3 regions of the Escherichia sp. MAL-1 genome follow, and region 3 is predicted to be linked to each of the others. Evidence: riboswitches for the same ligand, from Rfam matches in the RefSeq annotation. Region 3 holds a riboswitch; each other region holds the start of a gene.
What was found. A riboswitch is a leader RNA that binds a small molecule or an ion and turns the genes downstream of it on or off. The one in region 3 is predicted to bind thiamine pyrophosphate.
Positions count from the first base shown of each region.

Region 1: it holds a riboswitch for thiamine pyrophosphate, as region 3 does, so the genes downstream of both, thiM (hydroxyethylthiazole kinase) here and thiB (thiamine ABC transporter substrate binding subunit) in region 3, are expected to answer to the same signal.
Region 2: it holds a riboswitch for thiamine pyrophosphate, as region 3 does, so the genes downstream of both, thiC (phosphomethylpyrimidine synthase ThiC) here and thiB (thiamine ABC transporter substrate binding subunit) in region 3, are expected to answer to the same signal.

Region 1 covers NZ_CM129609.1:1,775,205-1,783,042, forward strand. The annotation lists gene ACU8XX_RS08530 (fimbrial protein) at 1-519, shown strand, start outside; gene ACU8XX_RS08535 (fimbria/pilus periplasmic chaperone) at 599-1,267, shown strand; one part of gene ACU8XX_RS08540 (IS1-like element IS1A family transposase) at 1,261-1,709, opposite strand; one part of gene ACU8XX_RS08540 (IS1-like element IS1A family transposase) at 1,709-1,958, opposite strand; partial or broken gene ACU8XX_RS08545 (fimbrial protein) at 2,016-2,561, shown strand; gene rcnB (Ni(II)/Co(II) efflux transporter accessory subunit RcnB) at 2,643-2,981, opposite strand; gene rcnA (nickel/cobalt efflux protein RcnA) at 3,200-3,988, opposite strand; gene rcnR (Ni(II)/Co(II)-binding transcriptional repressor RcnR) at 4,109-4,381, shown strand; TPP riboswitch at 4,473-4,569, shown strand; gene thiM (hydroxyethylthiazole kinase) at 4,604-5,392, shown strand; gene thiD (bifunctional hydroxymethylpyrimidine kinase/phosphomethylpyrimidine kinase) at 5,389-6,189, shown strand; gene ACU8XX_RS08575 (glycoside hydrolase family 25 protein) at 6,254-7,072, shown strand; gene ACU8XX_RS08580 (GntR family transcriptional regulator) at 7,124-7,838, shown strand, end outside.
Region 2 covers NZ_CM129609.1:4,630,748-4,638,585, forward strand. The annotation lists gene ACU8XX_RS23095 (YjaG family protein) at 186-776, opposite strand; gene nfi (deoxyribonuclease V) at 819-1,490, opposite strand; gene hemE (uroporphyrinogen decarboxylase) at 1,500-2,564, opposite strand; gene nudC (NAD(+) diphosphatase) at 2,604-3,377, opposite strand; gene rsd (sigma D regulator) at 3,472-3,948, shown strand; TPP riboswitch at 4,001-4,101, shown strand; gene thiC (phosphomethylpyrimidine synthase ThiC) at 4,182-6,077, shown strand; gene thiE (thiamine phosphate synthase) at 6,077-6,712, shown strand; gene thiF (thiazole biosynthesis adenylyltransferase ThiF) at 6,705-7,460, shown strand; gene thiS (sulfur carrier protein ThiS) at 7,444-7,644, shown strand; gene thiG (thiazole synthase) at 7,646-7,838, shown strand, end outside.
Region 3 covers NZ_CM129609.1:4,073,703-4,081,540, forward strand. The annotation lists gene setA (sugar efflux transporter SetA) at 1-126, opposite strand, end outside; gene sgrT (glucose uptake inhibitor SgrT) at 228-359, opposite strand; gene sgrR (DNA-binding transcriptional regulator SgrR) at 448-2,103, shown strand; TPP riboswitch at 2,137-2,236, shown strand; gene thiB (thiamine ABC transporter substrate binding subunit) at 2,267-3,250, shown strand; gene thiP (thiamine/thiamine pyrophosphate ABC transporter permease ThiP) at 3,226-4,836, shown strand; gene thiQ (thiamine ABC transporter ATP-binding protein ThiQ) at 4,820-5,518, shown strand; gene ACU8XX_RS20390 (DedA family protein) at 5,632-6,396, opposite strand; gene araC (arabinose operon transcriptional regulator AraC) at 6,482-7,360, opposite strand; gene araB (ribulokinase) at 7,699-7,838, shown strand, end outside.

The DNA.
Region 1 (7,838 bases), 2.3 Mb from region 3:
GCTGTCTTTTCTTCTTTTTTTATGAGCGCTGGAGTATTTGCTGCAGACGTTTATACCGGAACATTAACTATTAAGGGGAATATTGCAGAATCTCCGTGTAAATTCGAAGCGGGTGGTGATTCAGTAAGTATTAATATGCCGACTGTACCAACCAGTGTCTTTGAAGGTAAAGCTAAATATTCTACCTATGATGATGCAGTCGGTGTAACCAGCAGCATGTTAAAAATTAGCTGCCCGAAAGAAGTTGCTGGTGTAAAACTCTCGTTGATTACCAACGATAAAATAACCGGTAACGATAAGGCGATAGCCAGTAGCAACAATACCGTGGGTTACTATCTCTATTTAGGTGATAACAGCGATGTCCTGGATGTTTCTGCACCTTTTAACATTGAGAGTTATAAAACAGCGGAAGGTCAATATGCTATTCCGTTTAAAGCAAAATACCTGAAACTGACAGATAACTCAGTGCAATCAGGTGATGTGTTATCTTCTCTGGTTATGCGTGTGGCGCAGGATTAATAAATAAAATTGTAAGTTTCTCCAGGTAATAAACATGGCCGCTATCCCATGGCGGCCTTTTAATTTAAGAGGCATTAAAATGAAAGGATTATTATCTTTACTCATTTTTTCTATGGTCCTTCCTGCACATGCCGGAATTGTTATCTACGGGACGCGCATTATTTACCCGGCAGAAAATAAAGAAGTGATGGTGCAGTTGATGAACCAGGGAAACCGTTCTTCGCTGCTGCAGGCGTGGATTGATGATGGCGATACGTCATTACCACCAGAAAAAATTCAGGTTCCTTTCATGTTAACGCCACCAGTGGCAAAAATAGGGGCAAATTCCGGGCAGCAAGTAAAAATCAAAATTATGCCGAATAAACTGCCCACTAATAAAGAAAGCATTTTTTATCTGAATGTTCTGGATATTCCACCAAATAGTCCAGAGCAAGAAGGTAAGAATGCACTGAAGTTTGCGATGCAAAACAGAATTAAGTTGTTTTACCGGCCAGCGGGTATTGCTCCGGTAAATAAAGCGACATTTAAAAAATTGCTGGTAAATCGCAGTGGCAATGGTTTGGTGATAAAAAATGACTCAGCTAATTGGGTGACGATTTCGGATGTCAAAGCTAATAATGTCAAAGTCAATTATGAAACTATTATGATTGCCCCCTTAGAAAGTCAGAGTGTTAATGTCAAAAGTAATAATGCAAATAACTGGCATCTGACCATTATCGATGACCAGGTAATGACTCCAACTTATTGATAGTGTTTTATGTTCAGATAATGCCCGATGACTTTGTCATGCAGCTCCACCGATTTTGAGAACGACAGCGACTTCCGTCCCAGCCGTGCCAGGTGCTGCCTCAGATTCAGGTTATGCCGCTCAATTCGCTGCGTATATCGCTTGCTGATTACGTGCAGCTTTCCCTTCAGGCGGGATTCATACAGCGGCCAGCCATCCGTCATCCATATCACCACGTCAAAGGGTGACAGCAGGCTCATAAGACGCCCCAGCGTCGCCATAGTGCGTTCACCGAATACGTGCGCAACAACCGTCTTCCGGAGCCTGTCATACGCGTAAAACAGCCAGCGCTGGCGCGATTTAGCCCCGACATAGCCCCACTGTTCGTCCATTTCCGCGCAGACGATGACGTCACTGCCCGGCTGTATGCGCGAGGTTACCGACTGCGGCCTGAGTTTTTTAAGTGACGTAAAATCGTGTTGAGGCCAACGCCCATAATGCGGGCTGTTGCCCGGCATCCAACGCCATTCATGGCCATATCAATGATTTTCTGGTGCGTACCGGGTTGAGAAGCGGTGTAAGTGAACTGCAGTTGCCATGTTTTACGGCAGTGAGAGCAGAGATAGCGCTGATGTCCGGCGGTGCTTTTGCCGTTACGCACCACCCCGTCAGTAGCTGAACAGGAGGGACAGCTGATAGAAACAGAAGCCACTGGAGCACCTCAAAAACACCATCATACACTAAATCAGTAAGTTGGCAGCATCACCGGGATGCATGTGTAAATAGCTACAGAAATGCATTGGCACAAAATGCAGGTGTCTATTCCTTTAATCTGACATTGTCATACAACCCGATAACCACAACCTGCAAACCGGACGATTTATTAATTACTTTAGACAGTATTCCCGTTTCACAATTACCAGCCACAGGTAACAAAGCAACAATAAATAGTAAACAAGGGGATATTATTCTGCGTTGTAAAAATTTATTAGGTCAACAAAATCAAACATCACGGAAAATGCAGGTGTATTTATCAAGTTCTGACTTGTTAACCAACAGCAACACAATACTGAAAGGTGCGGAAGATAATGGCGTAGGATTTATTCTTGAAAGTAATGGTTCGCCAGTCACACTTTTAAATATCACTAACAGCAGTAAAGGATATACAAATTTAAAGGAAGTTGCGGCGAAGTCAAAACTTACAGATACAACGGTTTCAATTCCGATAACAGCCAGTTACTACGTCTACGATACAAACAAAGTTAAATCTGGCGCACTGGAGGCAACCGCATTAATCAACGTGAAATACGACTAATAACAAGCAAGACGAGCAAGTGGCTAATAATAAAAAATAACAAGGTGTCTGCATTTCCCCCTCATGATGAGGGGGCTTTTTTTAGCGATGATAAAAAATCTCACCGTCGTAGGCTTTAATGATTTTACCGTCGGTGTCGCTGATCAACACGTACGCGCCACCCATATAGGTCCAGTGCGTCCCGGCATCAGGCGCGGGCAGGTTACGCAACTGCCACTGCTTAATGTTGTACTCATCGGTACGGTACATTTCTGGTACGGTGTCCCCTGGTTTGAAATGCTTAAAGTCAGCAATGAAACTACTTAACTCATACTTAGAAATTCCCGAGGTATTGGTCGAACCCGCGGTGGCTGGTGCGGCCCAGGCGGCACTGGTAACCAGCAAAAGCGCACCCAGCAACATCTTATTTTTAATGGTCATAAACTCTCCACTTTGGGGATCTGTAATATCAGTCGCATATCTTTCCTGCCATACAATATAACTGACAAGCGATATTTTGTTAGTGATCCCATGATTTCGTAAAAAGTGTAAATGAAAGGATGCCCTAAAAGCATCCTTAGCGAGCAGAGAGTCAGCGGAAATAGCTGATTTAAGAATCATCCTGGGCTGAAGATAACATGCAAGCCTAAAGGATTGAGTTATCGCATTATGCCCATGAAGCCATGTACGCCCATATACACACCGACTAAGCCAATCAACAGACTGGAAAAATAGGGGGCGCGTTTAGCGAGAGTGTTAAATCCGCTCCAGCGTTTTGCGACCTGCTGAACGCTGATTGCTGCGCCAACGCCTACGGTGACAAGCGTTAACGCCAGGCCAATGCTGAAACTGACGACCAGTGTTGCGCCCAGTGTCAGGGCTTTCAACTGAATGCATATCAACAGCACGGTAATTGCTGCCGGGCAGGGGATAAGGCCACCGGTTAAGCCAAATAACAAAATTTGCCAGTTGGTGACCTCTCTACCATCAAAGCGTCGTTTAATGTCATTGGCATGGGCTCGTGCATGGGCATCCTGATACTCGCCATGTTCGTGATCGTGATGATGATGCTCATAATCATGCCCGTGCATATTCTCCAGCCAGTTGCGTTCGCCGCGCCAGGTACGCCAGAACATCCAGAACGCGGTGCTAATAATGATCACTGCGGAAATCAGCTGGAGCCACGGTTCTGCTGATTGAGCAGTAAAGCGCTTGCTGATCACCATCCCGCCAAAGGCAATTAACCAGACCACTGCGGTATGCGAAATAGTTGCTGCCAGTCCGAGCATCACCGCTTGTTTAATGGTGCCTTTGATGGCGATGATAAACGCCGCCATCATCGTTTTTGAGTGCCCTGGTTCCAGGCCATGAAGCGCACCAAGTAAGATGGCGCTGGGGATGAAGAACCAGGCGTTTCCTTGCTGAAGAAGAGTTGTAAATTCGGTCATGATAATAATTCTTAGTATTAATTCGGCAATCTGATTCTACTCCCCCCCAGTACCTGATACTACCCCCCAGTAGATTAATAGTGCTATGATTTTTCATATTCTTGTTAACCAGGTGTTGCCATGTCTCATACAATCCGTGATAAACAGAAACTGAAAGCGCGTGCCAGTAAGATTCAGGGCCAGGTCGTGGCGCTCAAGAAAATGCTCGACGAGCCGCACGAATGCGCTGCAGTTTTACAACAGATTGCTGCTATCCGTGGCGCGGTAAACGGTCTGATGCGGGAAGTGATTAAAGGTCATCTGACGGAACACATCGTTCACCAGGGGGATGAGCTAAAACGTGAAGAAGATCTGGATGTCGTTCTGAAGGTGCTGGATTCATATATCAAATAATTTATTAACGCGATTGTAAAACTGCCGTTTTTCCTCGTTTACAACGCGTGCGCTGGACATTACCATCCTCCTCTGCGATTTATCATCGCAACCAAACGACTCGGGGTGCCCTTCTGCGTGAAGGCTGAGAAATACCCGTATCACCTGATCTGGATAATGCCAGCGTAGGGAAGTCACGGACCACCAGGTCATTGCTTCTTCACGTTATGGCAGGAGCAAACTATGCAAGTCGACCTGCTGGGTTCAGCGCAATCTGCGCACGCGTTACACCTTTTTCACCAACATTCCCCTCTTGTGCACTGCATGACCAATGATGTGGTGCAAACCTTTACCGCCAATACCTTGCTGGCGCTCGGTGCATTGCCAGCGATGGTTATCGAAACCGAAGAGGCCAGTCAGTTTGCGGCTATCGCCAGTGCCTTGTTGATTAACGTTGGCACACTGACGCAGCCACGCGCTCAGGCGATGCGTGCTGCCGTTGAGCAAGCAAAAAGCTCTCAAACACCCTGGACGCTTGATCCAGTAGCGGTGGGTGCGCTCGATTATCGCCGCCATTTTTGTCATGAACTTTTATCTTTTAAACCGGCAGCGATACGTGGTAATGCTTCGGAAATCATGGCATTAGCTGGCATTGCTAATGGCGGACGGGGAGTGGATACCACTGACGCCGCAGCTAACGCGATACCCGCTGCACAAACACTGGCACGGGAAACTGGCGCAATCGTCGTGGTCACTGGCGAGATGGATTATGTTACCGATGGACATCGTATCATTGGTATTCACGGTGGTGATCCGTTAATGACCAAAGTGGTAGGAACTGGCTGTGCATTATCGGCGGTTGTCGCTGCCTGCTGTGCGTTACCAGGCGATACGCTGGAAAATGTCGCATCTGCCTGTCACTGGATGAAACAAGCCGGAGAACGCGCAGTCGCCAGAAGCGAGGGGCCAGGCAGTTTTGTTCCACATTTCCTTGATGCGCTCTGGCAATTGACGCAGGAGGTGCAGGCATGAAACGAATTAACGCTCTGACGATTGCCGGTACTGATCCGAGTGGTGGTGCGGGGATTCAGGCCGATCTTAAAACCTTCTCGGCACTTGGCGCTTATGGTTGCTCAGTTATTACTGCACTGGTGGCGCAAAATACCCGTGGCGTACAGTCGGTGTATCGCATTGAGCCTGATTTTGTCGCCGCCCAGCTCGATTCGGTGTTCAGCGATGTGCGAATCGATACCACTAAAATCGGTATGCTGGCGGAAACCGATATTGTTGAAGCGGTGGCAGAACGGTTGCAACGTTATCAGATCCAAAACGTGGTACTCGACACCGTTATGCTGGCAAAAAGCGGCGACCCGCTGCTTTCACCTTCGGCGGTTGCTACGCTGCGCAGTCGATTATTGCCACAGGTTTCATTAATAACGCCAAACTTGCCCGAAGCTGCCGCCTTGCTCGACGCGCCACACGCGCGCACCGAACAGGAAATGCTGGAACAAGGGCGATCGCTGTTGGCGATGGGCTGTGGCGCAGTGCTAATGAAAGGTGGTCATCTGGATGATGAGCAAAGCCCGGACTGGCTGTTTACCCGCGAGGGTGAACAACGGTTTACCGCACCGCGCATTATGACCAAAAACACCCACGGCACTGGTTGTACACTCTCTGCGGCGTTGGCTGCACTACGCCCGCGCCATACAAACTGGGCTGACACCGTACAGGAGGCAAAAAGCTGGCTTTCATCGGCGTTAGCCCAGGCCGACACGCTGGAAGTTGGTCACGGTATTGGTCCGGTTCACCACTTCCACGCCTGGTGGTGAGCACCGTACTATAGCTGCTTTGGTTATTGTCAGCCTTTGGCACTGACATTCAGGGATGAAACCAATGCAGCTAAGAATTACCAGTCGAAAAAAACTCACCTCTCTATTATGCGCTCTTGGGCTAATTTCCATCGTTGCAATTTATCCGCGTCAGACGGTGAATTTTTTCTATTCGACAGCAGTTCAGATTACAGACTACATCCACTTCTACGGTTATCGCCCGGTTAAATCTTTCGCTATTCGCATTCCTGCCAGTTACACCATTCACGGAATAGATGTTTCGCGCTGGCAGGAGCGGATCGACTGGCAGCGGGTGGCAAAAATGCGCGACAACGGTATCCGCTTACAGTTTGCTTTTATTAAGGCGACGGAAGGAGAAAAGCTGGTGGACCCCTATTTTTCGCGTAACTGGCAACTAAGCCGCGAAAATGGCCTGCTGCGCGGGGCATATCATTATTTCTCCCCGTCGGTAGCAGCACCGGTTCAGGTGCGATTATTTCTGCAAACGGTAGATTTCTCACAAGGCGATTTCCCTGCGGTACTGGACGTAGAAGAGCGAGGAAAATTATCGGCAAAAGAATTACGCAAGAGGGTAAGTCAGTGGCTAAAAATGGTCGAAAAAAGTACGGGGAAAAAGCAGATTATTTACTCAGGAGCCGTTTTTTATCACACGAATCTGGCGGGCTATTTCAATGAATATCCGTGGTGGGTGGCTCACTACTATCAACGTCGTCCGGACAATGACGGCATGGCCTGGCGCTTCTGGCAGCATTCCGACCGTGGACAGGTAGATGGCATCAATGGTCCGGTGGATTTTAATGTGTTTAATGGCACGGTGGAGGAGTTGCAGGGATTCGTTGATGGGATTAAAGAAACGCCTTAAATAAGAAGCAGTGATATACTCCCACCAGACTCCCTGGCAGGAAAAAGACAAATGGAACAAGCGCATACCCAGCTGATTGCCCAACTGAACGAACGTATTTTAGCGGCGGATAACACGCCGCTTTATATTAAGTTTGCCGAAACGGTAAAAAATGCCGTGCGCAGCGGGGTGCTGGAGCATGGCAATATTTTGCCCGGTGAGCGTGATTTAAGTCAGTTAACCGGCGTTTCGCGCATTACGGTGCGCAAGGCGATGCAGGCGCTGGAAGAAGAGGGTGTGGTGACGCGTTCGCGCGGTTACGGCACGCAGATCAACAACATCTTCGAATACTCGTTGAAAGAAGCGCGAGGTTTTTCTCAGCAGGTGGTATTGCGCGGGAAAAAGCCCGATACGCTATGGGTTAACAAGCGTGTCGTGAAATGTCCCGAAGAAGTCGCGCAGCAGCTGGCGGTCGAAGCAGGAAGTGATGTCTTTTTGCTTAAGCGTATTCGCTATGTCGATGAAGAAGCGGTATCGATTGAGGAATCGTGGGTTCCGGCGCATTTAATTCATGATGTTGATGCCATCGGGATTTCACTTTATGACTATTTCCGCAGCCAGCACATTTACCCACAACGTACGCGTTCCCGCGTTAGCGCCCGGATGCCGGATGCCGAGTTTCAGTCACATATTCAGTTAGATAGCAAAATACCGGTGCTGGTGATCAAGCAAGTGGCGCTTGACCAACAGCAACGGCCTATTGAGTACAGCATTAGCCACTGTCGCA
Region 2 (7,838 bases), 560 kb from region 3:
AGTTATCCTTACAATGTGTTTATCGCTTGCTAAGCATCGAGTGCGACGGAAATGCCAGAATAGCACTCTCCTGCATACACGCACCGATAGCCACTTTTTTTCGCCCCCCAAATGTAGACCAGACGGGGGGCGAAAGGGAAGACTCCAGGTACGACAAATCAGGCGTTAAATCACGTTTTCTGGTCTTATTGCTGAAAAATTATACCAATATTGCTCTCACCCGCCTCACGCAGGTCTGCCCTAAGGCCTTTTATCAGCTCGATATCGCGTTCTTCGCACTCAGCTAAAAGTCGGAATATTTCCCACTGAATGTCCCATTCTTGCTCTACAGCTGGGTTTTCTTTAAGCTCTTCATCGCTCATTTCGCGACCAGCCTGAGTCATTTCCAGCATCGCAACGGTCGTGATGGAGGTCTTACTCACTTCCACCGCGTGTTCGAGCGTTTCACCACTCAAACGCGAATGGACCAGTTCACTTAACGCCACGCATGCATCGATTGCCGGATAAACGCCGTACAGATCGAAATCGTCGGCTGAAGGAATCGCTTCTTCAAATTTCTCCAGTTGGCTGTCGAAATTTACTTTTGCGTCTTTAACGGTCAGCGTTTCCCAGATGAGATCGAGAATGCGACGGTAAATTTGCCCATCACCAAAACCGGTTTGCTGGCAGAACATGGCGTAATTGGGGTACATGCGTTCGCATAAGCAAGCCATGAAAGTGACATGCTGCCAGCTTTCCAGGCGCTCCAGACGCAGATGAATTGGGTTTTGTAACATGTTGAGTTCTCAAATACGGAAATTATCCGCAGTTTACCTGAATTAGGGCTGATTTGCTGTATAGCGCACGAACGCCGGACGTTCCGAGGCCACCGCGTCCGCCCAGCGCGTTGGCTCCGGCAGACGATAGCCTTTCATGCAGCGTTGTACCCACGCCAGCGCGCTGTCCACGCTGACCCGATGGCCGGTAGCGATAAACAACGGGTTACAGCGCGCTTTGCTGCGCCAGACCCAGGCCAGCTGCTCGCCTTTATCCATCAGTGGGGCCAGCGCGCCCGGTTCGCTGGAGAGCGGTTCGAATTTACCGCAGAGCCGTTTTTTCGCCACGCCAATGGTCGGCACATCCACCAATAAGCCAAAATGGCTGGCGACGCCAAGACGGCGAGGATGCGAGATCCCATGACCATCGACAAACACTAAATCCGGCTTTTGCGACAGCATCTCCCACGCTGCCAGCAGCGCAGGATATTCGCGGAAGGAAAGAAAACCTGGAATGTAAGGCATGGTGGTGGCGATGCGGGCAACTTTATACTCCACCAGCTCAAGCGAGGGATATTTCAGCAGCACCATCGCCGCTCGCGTCACTTCTCCGCCCTGCTCAAACCCGACATCGGCTCCGGCGATCAGATCCGGTGGATCTTTATCGAGTCGATCCTCGCGGATCACAGAAGAAGCCAGTTCGATTTGTTGAGCGCGTAATGACGCGAGATCCATAATCACTCCTTAGCGGTGATATTGTTCAGACAGTCGATGCACTGCCTCCACGAACACGCCAGCATGTTCTGGCGGCACATCCTGATGGATGCCGTGACCAAGGTTAAAGACATGACCTTCGCCGTGACCGAAACCTGCAAGTATAGTCGCTACTTCTTCTTCAATGCGGGCAGGCGGCGCGTACAGCATCGACGGATCCATATTACCCTGCAACGCGACTTTATTGCCCACACGGCGGCGCGCATCGGCGATATCCGTTGTCCAGTCGAGGCCCAACGCATCGCAACCGGTTTCTGCCATCGCTTCCAGCCACTGTCCGCCGCCTTTGGTAAACAGCGTGACCGGTACGCGGCGACCGTCGTTTTCACGCAGTAAACCATCAACAATTTTATGCATGTAATAGAGCGAGAACTGTTGATAATCGCGCCCGGTAAGCACACCGCCCCAGGTGTCGAAAATCATCACTGCCTGAGCACCGGCTTTAATCTGCGCATTCAGATACAAAGTGACGCTTTTCGCCAGTTTATCGAGTAGAGCGTGCAGCGCCTGCGGATCGGCATACATCATTTTTTTGATCACGGTGAACGCTTTGCTGCTGCCGCCTTCCACCATGTAGGTCGCCAGCGTCCACGGGCTGCCGGAAAAACCAATCAGCGGCACTTCGCCTTTCAGTTCGCGACGAATGGTACGCACCGCGTTCATCACGTAACCCAGCTCATCTTCCGGGTCCGGAATTGGCAGTTTATCGACGTCGGCTTTGCAGGTGACTGGCGAGGTAAAACGCGGACCTTCTCCGGCTTCAAAATAGAGCCCTAACCCCATCGCGTCCGGCACGGTGAGGATATCGGAAAAGAGGATCGCCGCATCCAGCGGGTAGCGACGCAGCGGTTGCAAAGTCACTTCGCACGCCAGCTCGGCGTTTTTGCACAGCGACATAAAATCGCCCGCCTGGGCGCGCGTGGCTTTATATTCCGGTAGATAGCGACCCGCCTGGCGCATCATCCATACTGGAGTGACATCAACGGGCTGGCGCAGCAGCGCCCGCAGATAACGATCGTTTTTAAGTTCGGTCATTTTGGCTGTTCCTTAGTGCGTCAGGCGGTCAGTGTATCATCACTCATACTCTGCCCGACACATCGCCACAGTATCTTCTATCAGACGGCGCGCTACGGTGCCGGGCGGCGGGAGTAACGGCAAATCGTCATAGCGATACCAGTTCGCCTCAAGCAATTCTTTCGGGTCGATCACGATGTCGCCGCTGTCATATTCCGCCATAAACGCGGTCATTAAAGACTGAGGAAACGGCCACGGCTGGGAAGTCACATAACGCAAGTTTTTAACTTTAATTCCGCTCTCTTCCATCACTTCCCGCGCGACCGCCTGCTCGAGGGTTTCGCCCACTTCGACGAATCCGGCAAGTACCGTATGGACACCGTTACGATGGCGGGTATGCTGGGCGAGGAGGATCGAATCATCGCGACGGATGGCAACAATAATGCAGGGGGCGATTTGCGGGTAGTAACGCTCACGGCAATGGCTGCACAGCATCGCCCATTCGGTTTTGCTCGGATACATTTCATGCCCGCAGTAACCACAGTATTTATGCGATCGGTAAAACTCCGCCAGTTGTACGCCTCGTCCGGCCAGTTGAAACAGCCCAACATCGAGATCAATGACCTGACGTACCGACCCCATATCGTGACGCCGCTGCTGTTGTACTAACCAAACAGGTTCCCCCTGCCATTCGCCGATTTGTAGTGCGCGCTGACCCACAAGATCGAAATTTGCCGCTTCGCCATATGGCAATTCTCCCTTCGGCAACCATAATTTTTGTTCATGGCTGACGACCCACCAGCCGTGATCTAATTTTTCAATTATACGATCCATAGCTCTTGCACTACCTTTGCATCACTGGCATGTTTAACATGGTTTTTACATTTCTCACTGAGCAGTTTTTGAATACAAACTTGCGGAGTCAATCATGCTTAACCAGCTCGATAACCTGACGGAGCGCGTCAGAGGAAGTAACAAACTGGTTGATCGCTGGCTACATGTACGTAAGCATCTGCTCGTGGCTTACTACAATCTGGTTGGCATTAAGCCTGGCAAAGAATCGTACATGAGGCTAAACGAAAAAGCCCTTGATGATTTTTGTCAGAGCCTGGTCGATTACTTGTCTGCCGGACATTTCAGTATTTATGAGCGCATTCTTCATAAGCTGGAAGGCAACGGGCAACTCGCGCGCGCCGCGAAGATTTGGCCGCAACTCGAAGCCAATACCCAACAGATTATGGATTACTACGATTCCAGCCTGGAAACCGCCATCGATCATGATAATTACCTTGAGTTTCAACAGGTTTTATCTGACATCGGCGAGGCGCTGGAAGCGCGCTTTGTGCTGGAAGATAAGCTGATTCTGCTGGTGCTTGACGCCGCCCGCGTCAAACATCCTGCTTGAGTTCTGCGCTGTTAACGCGTAATTTACATTCAACGCCCCGTTTGTGGGGGCTAATTTCTTGTCGGAGTGCCTTAACTGGCTGAGACCGTTTATTCGGGATCCGCGGAACCTGATCAGGCTAATACCTGCGAAGGGAACAAGAGTTAATCTGCTATCGCATCGCCTTTGCGGCGATCGTCTCTTGCTTCATCCGTCGTCTGACAAGCCACGTCCTTAACTTTTTGGAATGAGCTATGTCTGCAACAAAACTGACCCGCCGCGAACAGCGCGCCCAGGCCCAACATTTTATCGACACCCTGGAAGGCACCGCCTTTCCCAACTCAAAACGCATTTATATCACTGGCACACAACCCGGCGTGCGCGTGCCGATGCGTGAGATCCAGCTTAGCCCGACGCTAATTGGCGGCAGCAAAGAACAGCCGCAGTACGAAGAAAACGAAGCGATTCCGGCCTACGACACCTCCGGCCCGTATGGCGATCCGCAGATTGCCATTAACGTGCAGCAAGGGCTGGCAAAACTACGCCAGCCATGGATCGATGCGCGCGGCGATACCGAAGAACTTACCGTGCGCAGTTCCGATTACACTAAAGCGCGGCTGGCAGATGATGGCCTCGACGAGCTACGTTTTAGCGGCTTATTAACGCCAAAACGCGCCAAAACAGGACGCCGCGTCACCCAACTGCACTACGCCCGCCAGGGCATCATCACACCGGAAATGGAATTCATCGCCATCCGCGAGAATATGGGCCGCGAGCGCATCCGTAGCGAAGTTTTACGCCACCAGCATCCGGGAATGAGCTTTGGCGCACGTCTGCCGGAAAATATCACTGCGGAATTTGTCCGTGATGAAGTTGCTGCCGGACGTGCGATTATCCCGGCCAACATTAATCATCCGGAATCGGAGCCGATGATTATTGGCCGTAACTTCCTGGTAAAAGTTAACGCCAATATCGGCAACTCAGCGGTCACCTCTTCCATCGAAGAAGAAGTGGAAAAGCTGGTATGGTCCACCCGCTGGGGAGCGGATACGGTGATGGATCTCTCCACCGGTCGCTATATTCACGAAACCCGCGAGTGGATTTTGCGTAACAGCCCGGTGCCGATCGGTACAGTGCCGATCTACCAAGCGCTGGAGAAGGTTAACGGGATCGCCGAAGATCTTACCTGGGAAGCGTTCCGCGACACGCTGCTGGAACAGGCCGAGCAAGGTGTGGATTACTTCACTATCCATGCGGGCGTACTGCTGCGCTATGTGCCGATGACCGCGAAACGCCTGACCGGTATCGTCTCTCGCGGCGGTTCGATTATGGCGAAATGGTGCCTCTCCCATCATCAGGAAAATTTCCTCTATCAACACTTCCGCGAAATTTGTGAAATCTGTGCCGCTTATGACGTTTCGCTGTCGCTGGGCGACGGTCTGCGCCCCGGTTCTATTCAGGACGCCAACGATGAAGCGCAGTTTGCCGAGCTGCATACGCTGGGCGAACTGACCAAAATTGCCTGGGAATATGACGTGCAGGTGATGATTGAAGGCCCAGGCCACGTGCCGATGCAGATGATCCGCCGCAATATGACCGAGGAGTTAGAGCACTGCCACGAAGCGCCGTTTTACACTCTGGGGCCGCTAACTACCGATATTGCGCCGGGCTATGACCACTTCACGTCGGGGATTGGTGCGGCGATGATTGGCTGGTTTGGCTGCGCGATGCTCTGTTACGTAACGCCAAAAGAGCATCTGGGTCTGCCCAATAAAGAAGATGTTAAGCAGGGGCTTATCACCTATAAGATTGCCGCCCACGCCGCTGACCTGGCGAAAGGGCATCCGGGCGCGCAAATTCGCGATAACGCCATGTCGAAAGCCCGCTTCGAATTTCGCTGGGAAGACCAGTTTAATCTGGCCCTCGACCCGTTTACCGCCCGCGCTTATCACGATGAAACCCTGCCGCAAGAGTCAGGTAAAGTCGCCCATTTTTGCTCCATGTGTGGGCCGAAATTCTGCTCGATGAAAATCAGCCAGGAAGTGCGTGATTACGCCGCCACGCAAACTATTGAAATGGGAATGGCGGATATGTCGGAGAACTTCCGTGCCAGAGGCGGAGAAATCTACCTGCGTAAGGAGGAAGCGTGATGTATCAGCCTGATTTTCCTCCTGTACCTTTTCGTTCAGGACTGTACCCGGTGGTGGACAGTGTACAGTGGATCGAACGTCTGTTGGATGCAGGCGTACGTACTCTCCAGCTACGCATCAAAGATCGGCGCGATGAAGAGGTGGAAGCCGATGTCGTGGCGGCAATTGCGCTGGGCCGCCGCTATAACGCGCGATTGTTTATCAACGATTACTGGCGGCTGGCGATCAAGCATCAGGCGTATGGCGTCCATTTGGGGCAGGAAGATTTGCAAGCCACCGATCTCAATGCCATCCGCGCGGCAGGCCTGCGGCTGGGCGTTTCGACACATGACGATATGGAAATCGACGTCGCGCTGGCAGCACGCCCCTCTTATATCGCGCTGGGACATGTGTTCCCGACGCAAACCAAACAGATGCCTTCTGCACCGCAGGGGCTGGAACAGCTGGCACGGCATGTTGAGCGACTGGCGGATTATCCCACCGTGGCGATTGGCGGTATCAGTCTGGCACGCGCGCCTGCGGTGATAGCAACGGGTGTCGGCAGTATCGCCGTCGTCAGCGCCATTACTCAAGCCGCAGACTGGCGTTTGGCAACGGCACAGTTGCTGGAAATTGCAGGAGTTGGCGATGAATGACCGTGACTTTATGCGTTATAGCCGCCAAATCCTGCTCGACGATATCGCTCTGGACGGGCAGCAAAAACTGCTCGACAGCCAGGTGCTGATTATCGGTCTGGGCGGGCTGGGTACACCTGCTGCGCTGTACCTGGCGGGCGCTGGCGTCGGGACGCTGGTACTGGCAGATGACGACGATGTGCATTTAAGCAATCTGCAACGACAAATCCTCTTTACCACTGAAGATATCGATCGCCCGAAATCGCAGGTCAGCCAACAGCGACTGACACAGTTGAATCCCGACATTCAACTGACAGCATTACAACAACGGTTAACGGGTGAGGCGTTAAAAGATGCGGTTGCACGGGCCGATGTGGTGCTCGACTGTACCGACAATATGGCGACTCGCCAGGAGATTAATGCCGCCTGCGTGGCACTCAACACGCCGCTTATCACCGCCAGCGCGGTCGGATTTGGCGGTCAGTTGATGGTACTGACGCCGCCCTGGGAGCAGGGGTGTTACCGCTGCCTGTGGCCAGATAACCAGGAGCCAGAACGCAACTGCCGCACGGCGGGCGTGGTTGGCCCGGTGGTCGGGGTTATGGGCACTTTGCAGGCACTGGAAGCCATTAAGTTATTAAGCGGTATAGAGACACCTGCGGGAGAACTCCGACTGTTCGACGGTAAATCCAGCCAGTGGCGCAGCCTGGCGTTGCGCCGCGCCAGTGGTTGCCCGGTATGCGGAGGAAGCAATGCAGATCCTGTTTAACGATCAAGCGATGCAGTGCGCCGCCGGGCAAACTGTTCACGAACTACTGGAGCAACTCGACCAACGACAAGCGGGCGCGGCTCTGGCGATTAATCAGCAAATCGTCCCGCGTGAGCAGTGGGCGCAACATATCGTGCAGGATGGCGACCAGATCCTGCTTTTTCAGGTTATTGCAGGGGGTTGAAATGTTACGTATTGCGGACAAAACGTTTGATTCACATCTGTTTACCGGCACAGGGAAATTCGCTTCTTCACAACTGATGGTGGAGGCGATCCGCGCTTCCGGCAGCCAGCTGGTGACACTGGCGATGAAACGTGTCGACTTGCGCCAGCACAACGACGCTATCCTCGAACCGCTTATCGCGGCGGGTGTGACCC
Region 3 (7,838 bases):
ACGACTCAGAAATAAGCTCAATGTAGGAGCCTGTAGCGCCCCGGCCACCCCCATCATAAAAGCGACCAGCATAAATGCCGCGTAAACACCGTTCATACGGCGAGCCATCGTCATTATCCAGATCATACGTTCCCTTTTTAGCGCGGCGAGAATAAAAAAAACCAGCAGGTATAATCTGCTGGCGGGTGATTTTACACCAATACTCAGTCACACATGATGCAGGCAAGTCAACTTTCAGAATTGCGGTCATCCCACTGCATCAGTCCTTCAAGCATGGTTAATCGTTGTGGGACGCTTAACCAACGCAACCAGCACAACTTCGCTGTCGCGGTAAAATAGTGCTGATAAAACTGACGCATGGGGCACCTCCTTGCTTCATCGTTAGGAATTATTGACTTAATATAGGGAAAATAAAATTGCTGTCTTTTGCGCAGGAGTTCCCCTTTTATGCCATCTGCTCGTCTGCAACAACAGTTCATCCGCCTGTGGCAATGCTGCGAGGGTAAATCGCAGGACACAACGCTCAACGAACTGGCAGCGTTATTGAGCTGCTCGCGTCGTCATATGCGTACCCTGCTCAACACCATGCAGGATCGCGGCTGGCTGACGTGGGAAGCGGAAGTCGGGCGCGGTAAACGCTCGCGTCTGACATTCCTCTATACCGGGCTGGCGCTTCAGCAACAGCGGGCGGAAGACCTGCTGGAGCAGGATCGTATCGACCAACTAGTACAGTTGGTTGGCGACAAAGCGACTGTGCGGCAAATGCTGGTTTCTCATCTGGGCCGCAGCTTCCGCCAGGGGCGGCACATCCTGCGCGTGCTCTACTATCGTCCGTTGCGTAATCTGCTACCTGGCAGCGCATTGCGCCGTTCCGAAACCCATATTGCCCGGCAAATCTTCAGTTCGCTAACGCGCATAAATGAGGAAAATGGGGAACTGGAAGCAGACATCGCCCACCACTGGCAGCAAATATCACCGCTTCACTGGCGTTTCTTTTTGCGTCCAGGAGTCCATTTTCATCATGGTCGTGAACTGGAAATGGACGACGTGATCGCCTCTTTAAAACGAATCAATACGCTGCCGCTCTATTCGCATATTGCTGACATTGTGTCGCCGACGCCCTGGACGCTGGATATCCATCTCACGCAACCGGACCGCTGGTTACCGTTATTGCTGGGGCAAGTTCCGGCGATGATCCTGCCGCGCGAATGGGAAACCCTCAGTAACTTTGCCAGCCATCCCATCGGCACCGGTCCGTATGCGGTGATCCGCAACAGCACCAATCAACTGAAAATTCAGGCATTCGATGACTTCTTCGGTTACCGGGCATTAATCGACGAAGTTAACGTCTGGGTTCTGCCGGAAATTGCCGACGAGCCAGCCGGAGGTCTGATGCTAAAAGGTCCACAGGGCGAGGAAAAAGAGATTGAAAGCCGCCTGGAGGAAGGTTGCTACTATTTACTATTCGACAGCCGCACCCATCGCGGGGCGAATCAGCAAGTCAGGGACTGGGTAAGCTATGTGCTTTCTCCAACTAATCTGGTCTATTTCGCTGAGGAACAGTACCAGCAACTGTGGTTCCCGGCTTATGGACTGCTCCCCCGTTGGCACCATGCCCGCACCATAAAGAGCGAAAAACCGGCTGGTCTGGAAAGCCTCACCCTAACCTTTTATCAGGATCACAGTGAGCATCGGGTGATTGCCGGGATCATGCAGCAGATTCTGGCAAGTCACCAGGTCACGCTGGAAATCAAAGAGATCGACTACGATCAGTGGCATACAGGAGAGATCGAAAGTGATATCTGGCTAAACAGCGCCAACTTTACCCTGCCGCTGGACTTCTCTGTTTTCGCACATTTATGCGAAGTGCCACTGCTACAACATTGCATTCCCATTGACTGGCAAGCCGACGCTGCTCGCTGGCGCAATGGCGAGATGAATCTGGCGAACTGGTGCCAGCAACTGGTCGCCAGCAAAGCGATGGTGCCATTATTGCACCACTGGCTGATCATTCAGGGGCAACGCAGTATGCGCGGCCTGCGCATGAACACCCTCGGCTGGTTCGATTTTAAATCAGCGTGGTTTGCGCCACCGGATCCATGATTGCTGGTTGATAACAAAATCACTACACTAACGCCGTTCTCAACGGGGTGCCACGCAAACGCGTGCGCTGAGAAAATACCCGTCGAACCTGATCCGGATAACGCCGGCGAAGGGATTTGAGGCTCCTTCTCAAGTCCTTTGCCACTCTTTTTTGAGGTGCAAAGTGTTAAAAAAATGTCTGCCCCTGCTGTTGCTGTGCACAGCGCCCGTTTTCGCTAAACCCGTTCTGACTGTTTATACCTACGATTCCTTCGCCGCCGACTGGGGGCCTGGTCCGGTGGTTAAAAAAGCCTTTGAAGCCGACTGTAATTGCGAACTGAAACTGGTGGCGCTGGAAGATGGCGTTTCGCTTCTCAACCGTCTACGGATGGAAGGCAAAAACAGCAAAGCCGATGTAGTTCTGGGGCTGGATAACAACCTGTTAGACGCCGCCAGTAAAACCGGACTGTTTGCCAAAAGCGGCGTGGCAGCGGATGCCATTAACGTTCCCGGCGGCTGGAATAATGACACTTTCGTACCGCTTGATTACGGCTACTTCGCCTTCGTCTACGACAAGAACAAACTGAAAAACCCGCCCCAAAGCCTGAAAGAGCTGGTTGAGAGCGATCAAAACTGGCGAGTGATTTATCAGGATCCGCGCACCAGTACGCCGGGGCTGGGTCTGCTGTTGTGGATGCAAAAAGTCTATGGCGATGACACCCCGCAGGCCTGGCAGAAACTGGCGAAGAAAACTGTCACCGTCACCAAAGGCTGGAGCGAAGCCTACGGCCTGTTTTTAAAAGGTGAAAGCGATCTGGTACTGAGTTACACCACCTCTCCGGCTTATCACATTCTCGAAGAGAAAAAAGATAACTACGCCGCCGCGAACTTTAGCGAAGGTCACTATCTGCAGGTGGAAGTCGCCGCCCGCACCGCTGCCAGCAAGCAGCCGGAGCTGGCGCAAAAATTTCTCCAGTTTATGGTTTCTCCGGCTTTCCAGAATGCGATCCCAACCGGCAACTGGATGTATCCGGTGGCAAATGTCACGCTGCCTGCCGGGTTTGAACAATTGACCAAACCAGCAACCACGCTGGAGTTCACGCCAGCCGAAGTGGCGGCACAACGTCAGGCATGGATTAGCGAATGGCAACGCGCCGTCAGCCGTTAATTCCCGGCTGGTTAATTCCAGGTGTAAGCGCCGCCACGCTGGTGGTAGCGGTTGCGCTCGCGGCGTTTCTCGCCCTGTGGTGGAACGCGCCGCAGGGTAACTGGGTGGCAATCTGGCAGGACAGCTACCTGTGGCATGTGGTGCGCTTCTCCTTCTGGCAGGCGTTTCTCTCGGCGCTGCTCTCTGTCGTACCCGCGATATTCCTCGCCCGCGCACTCTATCGCAGGCGCTTTCCGGGTCGGCTGGCGCTGTTGCGTCTGTGCGCAATGACCTTGATCCTCCCGGTGCTGGTTGCTGTTTTCGGCATTCTTAGCGTCTATGGTCGTCAGGGCTGGCTGGCATCGCTCTGCCAATCGCTCGGTCTGGAGTGGACCTTTTCGCCCTACGGCCTGCAAGGTATTTTGCTGGCGCACGTATTTTTTAATCTACCGATGGCGAGCCGCTTATTACTCCAGGCACTGGAAAACATTCCCGGCGAGCAACGTCAGCTTGCCGCCCAGCTTGGGATGCGCGGCTGGCATTTTTTCCGCTTCATCGAATGGCCGTGGCTACGGCGACAAATCCCGCCGGTTGCCGCGCTTATCTTTATGCTCTGTTTCGCCAGCTTCGCCACCGTGCTGTCGCTGGGCGGCGGTCCGCAGGCAACCACTATCGAGCTGGCAATCTATCAGGCGCTGAGTTACGACTACGATCCTGCCCGCGCGGCGATGCTGGCGCTGATCCAGATGGTGTGTTGCCTCGGGTTGGTGCTGCTGAGTCAGCGATTGAGTAAGGCCATTGCGCCAGGCACCACGCTGCTGCAAGGCTGGCGCGACCCGGACGATCGTCTGCATAGCCGCATTTGCGACACGGTGTTAATTGTGCTGGCGCTGCTGCTGTTGCTGCCACCGTTGCTGGCGGTGATCGTCGATGGGCTAAATCGCCAGTTGCCGGAAGTGCTGGCACAACCGGTGCTGTGGCAGGCGCTGTGGACCTCGTTGCGTATTGCGCTGGCGGCAGGTGTATTGTGCGTAGTGCTGACCATGATGCTGCTATGGAGCAGTCGCGAACTTCGGGCGCGGCAGAAAATGCTGGCGGGTCAGGCGCTGGAGATGAGCGGCATGTTGATTCTCGCCATGCCGGGGATTGTGCTGGCTACCGGCTTCTTTTTACTGCTCAACAACACCATTGGCCTGCCGCAATCTGCTGACGGCATTGTGATTTTCACCAATGCGTTAATGGCGATCCCTTATGCGCTGAAAGTACTGGAAAACCCGATGCGCGATATCACCGCCCGCTACAGTATGTTGTGTCAGTCGCTGGGCATTGAAGGCTGGTCGCGCTTAAAAGTGGTCGAGCTGCGCGCCCTGAAACGTCCACTGGCGCAGGCGCTGGCTTTTGCCTGCGTGCTGTCGATTGGTGATTTTGGCGTAGTGGCGTTGTTCGGTAACGATGATTTCCGTACCCTGCCGTTTTATCTCTACCAGCAAATTGGCTCCTATCGCAGCCAGGACGGTGCGGTCACCGCGTTAATTCTGCTACTACTCTGTTTTCTGCTGTTTACCGTGATTGAAAAACTACCGGGGCGAAATGTTAAAACTGACTGATATCACCTGGCTTTATCACCATTTGCCGATGCGTTTTAGCTTAACGGTAGAACGCGGCGAGCAGGTGGCAATCCTCGGGCCAAGCGGCGCGGGTAAAAGTACCCTGCTGAATTTGATCGCCGGTTTTCTGACGCCAGCCAGCGGTTCGCTGACTATCGACGGCGTTGATCACACCACGACGCCGCCGTCACGCCGTCCGGTGTCGATGCTGTTTCAGGAAAACAACCTGTTCAGTCACCTGACGGTCGCGCAGAACATCGGGCTGGGGCTAAATCCGGGATTGAAACTGAACGCGGCACAGCAGGAGAAAATGCACGCTATCGCCCGCCAGATGGGGATTGATAATTTAATGGCGCGGTTACCTGGCGAGCTTTCCGGCGGTCAGCGACAGCGAGTGGCGTTAGCACGTTGTCTGGTACGCGAACAGCCGATTTTATTGCTCGATGAACCGTTCTCTGCGCTCGATCCGGCACTACGCCAGGAGATGTTGACGCTGGTGAGCACGAGCTGCCAGCAGCAAAAAATGACGTTATTGATGGTGTCACACAGTGTGGAAGATGCCGCGCGGATCGCCACGCGCTCGGTGGTGGTCGCCGACGGGCGCATCGCCTGGCAGGGTAAGACCAATGAGTTGTTGAGCGGTAAGGCGAGTGCTTCAGCACTATTGGGGATTACGGGTTAGTATGCACTGTCAGATGCGGCGTGAACGCCTTATCCGACCTACGGACAGTGCGTTTTGTAGGCCTGATAAGACGCGGTCAGCGTCGCATCAGGCAACCCGCACAAGACAATCCCCTAAACCCCAACCACTTTACGCAAAATATCGATATACACCGGCATCAACGGGTGGCGAATTAACACCACCAGCGCCACCACGCCGATGGCAGAAATCAACGGCGTCAGCCACAACAAACGGCCGCGCGACAAATAATGACTTAAACGATCGGTTGCTTTACCGCTGCGCCATAACCGCCAGCACAGCCAGCCACCAACCCACAAAAATACCGCCGTCGCCAGCAGCAACCATTTAAACTCGCCGCTCTGCATTCCGGCTGGAATATCGATCGCCGCGCCCGCCAGAATCCCAGGCAGGAAGTAAAACGGTGGCCACAGCAGGCAGCCGATAATATTCGGCGTAATGAATTTTGCCACCGGCAGATCCAGCATTCCCGCCACCATTGGCACCAGCGGACGCGTCGGGCCAACAAAGCGACCGACCAGAATGGTGAACATGCTGTGTTGATGCAACGCATGTTCAGTTTTATCGAGTAATGCTTTGTTTTTCTTCAGAAATGACCAGCGATGCAACGGCTTTTTAAAACGCCAGCCCAGCCAGAAGGAGATCCAGTCGCCCAGCAGACAACCGACAATCCCTGCCAGCCAGGCGTGCCAGAAACTTAACTCGCCGCTGCCAATCAGCGCTCCCAGCCCCGCCATCAGCACCGTACCGGGTAGAATCAAACCGACCAGCGCCAGCGACTCCAGAAAGGCCACCAACACCACCGCCATCAATGAATACACGGTAGATTGGGTAATAAAGTGTTCCAGCAATGCTTGCATAATGTGCCTGTCAAATGGACGAAGCAGGGATTCTGCAAACCCTATGCTACTCCGTCAAGCCGTCAATTGTCTGATTCGTTACCAATTATGACAACTTGACGGCTACATCATTCACTTTTTCTTCACAACCGGCACGGAACTCGCTCGGGCTGGCCCCGGTGCATTTTTTAAATACCCGCGAGAAATAGAGTTGATCGTCAAAACCAACATTGCGACCGACGGTGGCGATAGGCATCCGGGTGGTGCTCAAAAGCAGCTTCGCCTGGCTGATACGTTGGTCCTCGCGCCAGCTTAAGACGCTAATCCCTAACTGCTGGCGGAAAAGATGTGACAGACGCGACGGCGACAAGCAAACATGCTGTGCGACGCTGGCGATATCAAAATTGCTGTCTGCCAGGTGATCGCTGATGTACTGACAAGCCTCGCGTACCCGATTATCCATCGGTGGATGGAGCGACTCGTTAATCGCTTCCATGCGCCGCAGTAACAATTGCTCAAGCAGATTTATCGCCAGCAGCTCCGAATAGCGCCCTTCCCCTTGCCCGGCGTTAATGATTTGCCCAAACAGGTCGCTGAAATGCGGCTGGTGCGCTTCATCCGGGCGAAAGAACCCCGTATTGGCAAATATTGACGGCCAGTTAAGCCATTCATGCCAGTAGGCGCGCGGACGAAAGTAAACCCACTGGTGATACCATTCGCGAGCCTCCGGATGACGACCGTAGTGATGAATCTCTCCTGGCGGGAACAGCAAAATATCACCCGGTCGGCAAACAAATTCTCGTCCCTGATTTTTCACCACCCCCTGACCGCGAATGGTGAGATTGAGAATATAACCTTTCATTCCCAGCGGTCGGTCGATAAAAAAATCGAGATAACCGTTGGCCTCAATCGGCGTTAAACCCGCCACCAGATGGGCATTAAACGAGTATCCCGGCAGCAGGGGATCATTTTGCGCTTCAGCCATACTTTTCATACTCCCGCCATTCAGAGAAGAAACCAATTGTCCATATTGCATCAGACATTGCCGTCACTGCGTCTTTTACTGGCTCTTCTCGCTAACCAAACCGGTAACCCCGCTTATTAAAAGCATTCTGTAACAAAGCGGGACCAAAGCCATGACAAAAACGCGTAACAAAAGTGTCTATAATCACGGCAGAAAAGTCCACATTGATTATTTGCACGGCGTCACACTTTGCTATGCCATAGCATTTTTATCCATAAGATTAGCGGATCCTACCTGACGCTTTTTATCGCAACTCTCTACTGTTTCTCCATACCCGTTTTTTTGGATGGAGTGAAACGATGGCGATTGCAATTGGCCTCGATTTTGGCAGTGATTCTGTGCGAGCTTTGGCGGTGGACTGCGCCAGCGGTGAAGAGATCGCCACCAGCGTAGAGTGGTATCCCCGTTGGCAAAAAGGGCAATTTTGTGATGCCCCGAA